Linked DNA regions of Gloeocapsopsis sp. IPPAS B-1203. The main gene of each other region encodes a partner of the protein of the gene in region 2 in a complex. Links are inferred from orthologs where the notes say so. Each region holds a gene or a part of one and is shown on either strand. Other genes may lie near its edges.

Region 1 (3,113 bases), 100 kb from region 2 along the record:
TCGTTTATTGAAACAGCTACAGCTTTAATGCAGTCACAGTGTTCATCCTTGACCCCATACCATCCACTTTGAATTTGAATTGTTCGTTGTTCTCCTTACACCACAACTATCCTAATTTTCTGGAGGGTTTTCCCCATGACACAAGAAAGAGCTAAACGTGTTCCTACTGGTGTAATTGCTAGTGTCATAATCGGCGTTTTAGCAGCAGGCGGAACTGGCGCTTGGTGGGCGTTTCGTTCAGCGCAAACTCCCAATTCACAGCAGGCGATTACAACACCCAACTCACCAGCAACAAATCCATCTGTTCAGCCTGGTATCAATCAAACTGCACAAGTTTATTGGTTGAGAGACACAGGAACAAGTCTAGAAGTTGTGCCAAGTGCATTTACCGTTAATAGTGATGAGCCTAATGTAGTAGTCCAGACCGCATTTGAACAACTCTTGGCAGGACCAACAAACAATTCTGTTAGTAGCACAATTCCCCAAGGAACCAAGCTACGTAACGTTAGAGTTCAAAACGATGGGGTACACGTCGATTTGTCTTCAGAGTTTACAAGTGGCGGTGGTAGCGCTTCTATGAGCGGTCGCCTAGCGCAAGTCGTTTACACCGCAACAACCATAGATCCGAATGCTCAAGTGTGGATCGACGTAGAAGGTCAAAAATTAGAGTATCTGGGTGGTGAAGGCGTCATGTTAAATCAACCTCTTACTAGACAAAGCTTCAAAGAGAATTTTCAACTCTAAATTACACTCAAGTAAGTCAACTGAATTAATTCTGGGATAGCTGCTAGCAAGCGTGGGCAGGCAAGATGGCTACCCCACATCTAAATTTAAATTTATAATACTAATCAGGTGACTAACTCCCTCAACTATTGCGAACTAGTATGAGGCTTTTCAATGCAAAAGCTTAATTTGTAAAGATTTTCAAAGAAATACTTAGTACATCTGGCAAATAATTGTTCTATTGCCAACTACTACCGATTGCGGTTTAACACTTGAAATGAATTAGCTTGTTGTTGAATGCGAGTGGCAAGGCGATTGTAGACTACATTGCACAATTCAAAGATTGTATCGTCTTCTACTCGGTAATAAGCAGAGGTTCCACAACTACGGCGGCTGAGGATTCCAGCTTGCCACATAATTTTTAAATGTTTAGAAACATTGGCTTGACTTGTTTGTGTTGCTTCTACCAATTCTTGCACGCATTTTTCACCGTCACTCAGCAAATGCAGTAGACGCAGGCGCATCGGTTCACTGAGAAGGCTGAAGTAATCAGCTACTTGTTGCACAACTTCTGGCGGCACAGGCTTCGCTGACTTCATCAAAATTAACCTGAAGGAACTGCTAAATTTTAGCAATAATCACTCAATTAGCAATAGAGCGCCCAATTAATCTGGGTTGAGACGCAGTAAAGGCTGTCCGTATTCAACCGGCTCGCCATTTTGCACTAAGATTTCTACTACTTGTCCAGAAACTTCAGTTTCAATTTCATTCATAAGCTTCATTGCCTCAATAATGCAGACAGTTTGACCACTTCTAACGCGATCGCCAACTTCCACAAATGAAGGTTCACCAGGAGCAGGAGAACGATAAAATGTTCCCACCATTGGAGACACCACTTCAACTAATTTCTGATCCTTTGCTGCAGGTGTAGAAGCTTGTCCAGCCACAAATCCACTTGAGGTAGTTTCTGCCCCTCGTGATGGAGTATCTAATCCATTGACTGCCGTGGTAGATGTTGGCGGCGTAGTCGGCGTTGATTCTAAACCTACTACGCCACTTGGTATTGCACCAAGCAGTGATGCATTGCTCATACCAACAGCCTTACGTACCGTTAGTTCAAAATCGTCGCTTTTGAGAGTTAGTTCCGCAATATCTGTTTGAGCGATTGTTAGCAGAAGTTGCCGGAGTTCATTAAAATCAAGTGGCACAGTGTATCTGACCCCATTTACGAGCTTTAAGCTATTCGCTGCGAGCAGTACGTGTTGCTCGTTGTTTATTCCCGACCTAAATAAGTATCGTTACGCGTATCAATTCGGATGCGTTCGCCTTGAGAGATAAACAAAGGCACCATCACCGTTGCACCTGTTTCTAGTGTTGCTGGTTTAGTACCGCCAGTAGCAGTGTCTCCCCGTACTCCTGGATCAGTTTGGACAATTTCTAAAGTGACAGAATTAGGTAATTCTACTTCAAGTACCTGATCGCCCCAACGAACGACATTGACTTCCATGCCATCTTTTATGTACTTGACGCGATCGCCAATTTGATTAGCACTTAATCTGCTTTCTTCATATGTTTCCATATCCATAAAAACGAATTCATCACCGTCTTTATAGGTATGCTGCATCGTGCTTTTTTCTAAATTGGCTTGGGGTACTGTTTCCCCAGCACGGAAGGTTCGCTCTACAACGCTGCCACTTTGAACATTCTTTAGCTTGGTTCGGACAAAGGCAGATCCTTTTCCTGGTTTGACGTGAAGAAATTCCACTACTCGCCAAACAGACCCATCTAACACAATCGTGACACCAGGTCGAAAATCATTACTAGAAATCATGAAGCAATGTGTATATTTGCGCAAGACAATCGGCATTTCATTGTACCTCTACAACGTGGTGCTATAGAAGGGGTTAAATAAAGTATGGAGGAAAATAAAGCTGGGAGGCTAGGAGTTATGAGGGGTGAGGGGTGAGCTATGAAAATTTTTTTAATAAATGCCTCCGGCACCTTTGGAAAGCGAACAATTCAAAACGTGCTAAGGCACCGCTACGCTAACAAAACTCAAAACTAATCACTCGTCCCTTTTATAAAATTTGAATTCTGAAGTGAACTACACTATGGCAAGATTATGAATGAGTTGATACCCAGTCAATTGCAACTATCAGGCAGACAAGCAATGGGTGAAAGGTTGCAACACATCCTTAATAGCCTAATTGCCTAACTTATACCCATGCCGCATTTGAGCTATCTCATGACAAATTTGAACTGCTGGTGGAAAAAAATTCTCACCGTACTATTGCTGGTCGCGATGTTTTTTGGAACAAGTGTTGTCTGGTGGACTTCCCCCAGCAATGCGGCGTTGCCAGCTGGAAATGCCATTACTGATGGTAAAGCTT
Region 2 (3,021 bases):
CATCAAAATAACGTCACGTTCAGCATCTGGTATCACCACAGCGAAAACTTCATGTTAGCTCTGTCTCACGATGAAGTTGTACATGGCAAGAGCAATATAATTGGCAAAATGCCAGGCGATCGCTGGCAGAAGTTCGCAAACGTGCGCTGTTTGTTTGCTTACATGTTTGCCCATCCTGGTAAGAAAACGCTGTTTATGGGGATGGAGTTTGGACAGTGGAGCGAGTGGAATGTTTGGGGCGATTTAGAGTGGCACTTATTGCAGTATGAGCCGCACCAACAGCTAAAGCGATTTATGAAAGACCTCAACCAGCTTTACTGCACGGAATCTGCTTTACATACGCAAGATTTTGGACAAGCAGGATTTGAATGGATTGACTGTAGTGACAACCGCCATAGTGTGGTTTCATTCATTCGTCGCGGCAAAGAACCGGAAGATTTTGTTATTGCTGTTTGCAATTTCACCCCTCAGCCACATTCGCATTACCGCATTGGTGTTCCTGAATTTGGATTTTATACAGAAATCTTTAATAGTGATGCTCGTGAATATGGTGGTAGCAATATGGGTAATCTAGGTGGTAAATGGTCTGAGGAATGGTCTTACCACAATCACCCTTACTCAATTGACTTGTGTCTACCACCTTTGGGTGTACTTATTTTGAAACTCGATCAAGAGAAAACAGCAGAAGCTTTAAAGAGGTAGGAGCAAAAAATGCGTGGCGAATAAATTTGTAACTAAACAAACGTAGACGCGTAGCGGCTTCCCGCAGGATAGTTCACCTCCGTGGACTTAATAACAAGTGAATAAAACTTTTATTTTAGTGTGCGGAGGCACACTTTGTTTTGATAGCCCCGACTTCAGTCGGAAGGCGTCTGTGATTCATGCAAGATAATTTAGCGATCAGTTGTAATGACACACAAGGTTAGTCTGAAATTCTACTTTTCAATCGCTGTTAAGCAAAGAAATAGAATTGACTCATCATGTGTTAGTGCAACTAATCGCTAAGCCTAGCTTTTCATCCCTCTATAGTCGATTATTTGCCAGGATCAGCAATAGTGGAAGATAAAGCGATCGCTTCTAATTGCAATAGCTGGTGGTGGGTAGGAGTCACAGGTTGGTGTAGGCTAATGAGTTGAGCTAGCGTTTTTTTCAGTTGAGTTCTGGGCACAATCGCATCAACAAAGCCATGCTGCAATAAATCTTCTGCGGTTTGAAACTCTTCTGGTAACTTTTCGCGTAACGTTTGTTCAATAACGCGGCGTCCTGCAAAACCAATTGTTGCTTTGGGTTCAGCTAAGATGATATCTCCTAACATCGCAAAGCTAGCAGTGACTCCACCTGTTGTGGGATTAGTCAAAACCGGAATGTACAAAAGTTGAGCTTCGCGATGGCATTCTAACGCAGCCGAAATTTTTGCCATCTGCATCAGGCTCAGCATTCCTTCTTGCATTCTGGCTCCACCAGACGCACAGACAATAATTACGGGATAGCGCTTTTGGGTGGCGCGTTCAATTAAGCGCGTAATTTTTTCGCCAACGACAGAACCCATACTACCGCCCATAAACCGGAAGTCCATCACTCCCAAAGCGACAGGCTGTTTTTCAAGTTGTCCGAAACCTGTTTGCACAGCATCGATTAACCCAGTTTTTTCCTGAGTTTCGCGGATGCGATCGCTATAAGCTTTGCGATCGCGAAATTGTAACGGGTCGGTAGGACTGAGAGACTCATCGAGTGGTTGCCAGGTATTCGTGTCAATCAGCTGTCGGATGCGTTCATTGCTGTCTACCCGTACATGATATCCGCACTCTGGGCAGACCATTTGATTAGCTCTCAAGTCTTTGGTATATGCCAAGACTCCACAAGCCACACATTTACTCCACAACCCATCAGCAATGTCACGCTCTTGGCGTTCCTGGCTAATAGGACCAGATTTTCGCCGATTTGCAAACCAATCAAACAGAGACATTAAACTGTGCCATATTTTGTAGTAGCAATCTTTATCTTAATCAAGTCGGTAGTCGCTTGGAAATAAAATCATCCAATTTTGCATTTTAGATTGTAGAGATTTTATTAAAAAATGGCGCTTGAAGTTTATAGCTAACGTTCCCGTTTACCCTTAGCAGATTGAACAATTTGATGCACTCACTATGTATAAATTTGCTTCAGCCTCGGAGGACGAACCCATCGTGTTTGGTTCTGCTCGTCCTGGATATTGCAACGAGCAAGTGAAAGAGTGGATTGAATTTATGCAGCACCAAGACATAAAGCGTGTCTGCTGTTTGCTTCCTGAATCTCAACTCACTCGCTATTCCCATCTGCTTGATGTTTACCGACAGACATTCGGAATCGACCAAGTTTGTTGGACACCGATCGAGGATTTTCACTTTGCCGACGCTGAAATTCTGATCCGCCAAATTCTACCATTCTTAGCTGCCGCCAATCAGAATCATGAGAAAGTTGTTGTTCATTGCTCTGGCGGCGTTGGGCGTACGGGGCATGTTTTAGCAGCTTGGCTTGTGGCTGGACGAGGATTCTCCAACAAAGCCGCGATCGCAACCGTTAAACAAACTGGAAAAAACCCTTATGAAGCAGTCGTCGCTGCCCCTTTTAAGGGTCGCAATCCTTGGAAAGTTGCTGCGGAACTGAATATGTTGCTGGATGAGTGTAATCGATTTAGAGGGAAGTTAACTTGATGCCGAGCACTATATAGATACATTTCAACTACCGCTACAACCCAAAGCGCAAGCGACAGAACTAGCAAAGAGCAAGATCTAATAATGCTGTTTGCTTGAGTGCAGCAGCAATTTTAATCGCTAGGCTGTATATCGCTGTCCTCAGTTTCGATTGGACTAAGCAAGAGTAACGCAGCCCACCGATCTTGGGCATGGACTTGCACAGCAGCTGGGCTACCACTACCAAAATAAGAAGTGATACCTAAATCAACTATCCGCGCTGGAATATCGTGAGCCGTTAGTAGTTGACACATCAACTCAGCTTCCCAGCGCTTGCTTGTGGTTCTTA
Region 3 (3,096 bases), on a different replicon or contig from region 2:
TCTCAAGTATGTCTTATCCTAACGAGTTCAGCTTAAAATAACCATAGGAATCTCTGGGCATTCTAATTACGTTGCATACTACTAGTTCACTATTGTTTATACAGATTACTGTATGCAACTAACTTACACATCGTATAATTGTGGCACAAATCTAGCGCCGACCTTCATAGAGCGGGAGTCATAATGACTCCCACACAGATTTATGAACGCTCGACCTTATCTTTTTGACTAATAAAAATCAACCCAACAGTTGCCGGAACGACAACGATTAACAGTCCTGCAAGCAAACTGTAAAAGAAATTCATTAAAGAGGGTGTCATAGATTCGCAACCTTTTTGCACACTTCGATCTTAATTTTAATCTTCTGTTACACCGTTGAGAAGCTTGTCTAATAATGTTTTGAATTTACACTTCGATAAATAACAAGCAGAAATAGCCCAGGATACCCAAAAGTCTTCTATGAGCTACAGGTATTTTTATCCGCACTATTCATAAGCCTCTCTACAGTTAAAATAGAATAAAGTCATGAAAAGTTTACAAAAATTAAAATATCAATTGCTGTATGTGAAGAATCTATAGTTTAGAAGTTAGGAGCACTTAAACTCCTTCACTCCTATTTCTGTTTTCCAAATTCTTGGTCACTTTTCTAGTTGTTTCACCGTTAACCTGATATGAGCGCTGTTACTCTTACTAGCTGGACTCTGGGTCTGATCTTTGGATTAATGATCTTGTTGTTTCTCTTTCGCATCGTTTTGACCTGGTATCCCCAAATTGAACTTAAACGTCCGTTTAATGTAATTACTATAACGACCGAACCATTTTTAGCTCCTTTGCGCAAGCTAATACCACCTATTGGTGGAGTCGATATTACTCCTGTTATTTGGCTGGGTGTTTTCAGCTTGTTGAGAGAATTGCTTTTAGGTCAGCAAGGGCTACTGACAATGGCTTCTCGCTTGCAATAAGGGAATGGTGAGTGGTTAGTTGCTAGAGTTTTTCTTTGGAAACATAACGTGTTCAACAAAGTTTGTAAAAACTTCACCTTGAAGAAATTCTGGTGTTTCTAGAATCCTTTGGTGAAAGTTAATTGTTGTTGGTAAGCCAGTCAGTGCGCACTCGCGTAGAGCGCGTTTCATCCGCTTGATAGCGCTAGGGCGATCGGGACCCCAAACGATTAATTTGGCAATTAACGAGTCGTAGTAGGGAGGAATCTGATAATCTGTGTAAACGTGGGAATCCATACGTACGCCTGGTCCACCTGGTGGTAAATAGCCGCTAATGCGACCAGGAGAAGGACGAAAATCGTGATCTGGATCTTCAGCGTTAATCCGACATTCGATCGCATGACCGCGTAGTACTACTTGATCCTGAGTCAGCTGAAGTTTTTCGCCTTGAGCAATGCGAATTTGCTCAGCAACTAAGTCAAGTCCAGTAATCATTTCTGTGACTGGATGCTCAACTTGAATCCGCGTGTTCATTTCCATAAAGTAGAACTCGCCGTTAGGGGCAAGTAAAAACTCAACAGTACCCGCACCGACATAATCAATTGATTTGGCTGCCTTAACAGCGGCTTCTCCCATTTTTTCGCGGAGTGCTGGGTTCAGTGCTGGGCTTGGTGCTTCTTCCAACAATTTTTGATGACGACGTTGAATGGAACAATCACGTTCGCCGAGGTGAATCACATTACCGTAGCTATCTGCAAAAATTTGAAATTCAATATGACGAGGGCGTTCAATAAATTTTTCAAGATACAGTCCAGGATTACCAAAGGCAGCTTCCGCTTCGCCTTGAGCCGCTAAAAAGAATTTAGTGATTTCGTTGTCGTCGCGGACAAGGCGCATTCCACGTCCGCCACCACCTGCTGTAGCTTTGACGATGACAGGATAACCAATTTTACGAGCGATCGCTTGTGCTTCAAGTTCATCTTTGAGCAACCCATCGCTACCAGGAACAGTTGGTACACCGGCTCGAATCATCGTTTCTTTGGCGGTTGATTTATCACCCATAGCGCGAATTGCTTCGGGTGATGGACCAATAAAAGTAATTTGATGATCGGCACAAATTTCTGCAAATCGGGCATTCTCAGCTAAGAAGCCATAACCAGGATGTATTGCGGTAGCATTACGTGTTAAAGCTGCAGCAATAATACGGGGAATATTAAGATAACTTTTGCTCCCTGGAGCTTCACCAATACACACTGCTTCATCCGCAAGTTGGACATGAAGAGAATCACGGTCAACCGTTGAATGAACTGCAACAGTAGCAATTCCCATCTCCTCACAAGCACGGATAATCCTGAGGGCAATTTCTCCCCGATTGGCGATTAGTATTTTAGAAAAATGCATTTGCCAGCAAATATACCAACAGCTAGAGTAAATGCTTTCGCTAACTCCTAGAACATTTCTACAGCGCTACGCGATCGCGTAGCTTCAGCATACAGTAAATATAGGACGAAATTGCGCTGAATCTGCTACTATCTATAATTAGTCACAAGCGGATGTGGTGGAACTGGTAGACACGCACGTTTGAGGGGCGTGTGGCTTACGCCTTGCGAGTTCGAGTCTCGCCATCCGCATTTTATCAAGAAGGGGTGAGGAGCGAGGATTTAGGAGTAAGGGGGAACAGTAAAATATCCCTCACTCCTCGCTCCTCTTTAATTGTCCAGAGAGCCAATTGAGGTAAGTGCTAGAACCAGCAATAATAGGAAGTACAATCACTTCTGGAACTTCGTAAGAATGCAGCTCCTGAATCTTTGCTTCTAAAGCCGGAAATTGACTTAAATCTGTTTTAATAATTAACTGCCACTCTGGTTCTTGACAAAGTTCTCCTTGCCAAGTGTAAATTGACGAAACTGGGACGATACTGACACAAGCAGCCAACTGAGATTTAACTAAAGAAGTGGCGATCGCTTCTGCCTCTTGCTGCGAACCAGTACTGACCAATACCACACTGTATTGAGTTACATCAAAAGTACTGCTCATAATTGAGTTTATTCCAATTATTAGAACTTTATATTAATTGTCCTTGAACCTTTTTACGCAGATCAATACTACTGGGTCGTCTAGCGATGTTTTAAAGCTGTTGCTTTTTTGATGTTTA

Evidence for each region. The genes of interacting proteins can lie anywhere in the genome.
Region 1: the proteins of accD (region 2) and accB are in contact, whole or in part, in a solved structure (PDB 8UXZ), measured with the Escherichia coli proteins. The link is inferred for Gloeocapsopsis sp. IPPAS B-1203 from one-to-one orthologs.
Region 3: the proteins of accD (region 2) and accC are in contact, whole or in part, in a solved structure (PDB 8UXZ), measured with the Escherichia coli proteins. The link is inferred for Gloeocapsopsis sp. IPPAS B-1203 from one-to-one orthologs.

Annotation. Positions count from the first base shown.
Region 1 is NZ_PEIG01000010.1:124,348-127,460, reverse strand. Bases 161-3,113 are described here. They hold accB (acetyl-CoA carboxylase biotin carboxyl carrier protein), read right to left. Parts: upstream 1,932-3,113; coding sequence 1,389-1,931; downstream 161-1,388. Other genes in these bases: CSQ79_RS18010 (peptidylprolyl isomerase), read left to right, coding at 2,969-3,113; efp (elongation factor P), read right to left, coding at 1,997-2,554; CSQ79_RS18025 (ArsR/SmtB family transcription factor), read right to left, coding at 975-1,322; CSQ79_RS18030 (GerMN domain-containing protein), read left to right, coding at 161-744. Also shown: CSQ79_RS18035 (LmeA family phospholipid-binding protein), read left to right, coding at 1-28; more of CSQ79_RS18030, read left to right, coding at 136-160. UniProt on the Escherichia coli protein: This protein is a component of the acetyl coenzyme A carboxylase complex; first, biotin carboxylase catalyzes the carboxylation of the carrier protein and then the transcarboxylase transfers the carboxyl group to form malonyl-CoA.
Region 2 is NZ_PEIG01000010.1:224,342-227,362, forward strand. What follows is about bases 1-2,861. They hold accD (acetyl-CoA carboxylase, carboxyltransferase subunit beta), read right to left. Parts: upstream 1,967-2,861; coding sequence 1,034-1,966; downstream 1-1,033. Other genes in these bases: glgB (1,4-alpha-glucan branching enzyme), read left to right, coding at 1-702; CSQ79_RS18450 (protein-tyrosine phosphatase family protein), read left to right, coding at 2,148-2,693; CSQ79_RS18455 (putative signal transducing protein), read right to left, coding at 2,807-2,861. In the rest of the region: more of CSQ79_RS18455, read right to left, coding at 2,862-3,021.
Region 3 is NZ_PEIG01000006.1:94,647-97,742, reverse strand. What follows is about bases 161-3,096. They hold accC (acetyl-CoA carboxylase biotin carboxylase subunit), read right to left. Parts: upstream 2,343-3,096; coding sequence 978-2,342; downstream 161-977. Other genes in these bases: CSQ79_RS12240 (flavin monoamine oxidase family protein), read right to left, coding at 3,059-3,096; cutA (divalent-cation tolerance protein CutA), read right to left, coding at 2,634-2,978; CSQ79_RS12260 (YggT family protein), read left to right, coding at 672-962; psbX (photosystem II reaction center X protein), read right to left, coding at 201-320. UniProt on the Escherichia coli protein: This protein is a component of the acetyl coenzyme A carboxylase complex; first, biotin carboxylase catalyzes the carboxylation of the carrier protein and then the transcarboxylase transfers the carboxyl group to form malonyl-CoA.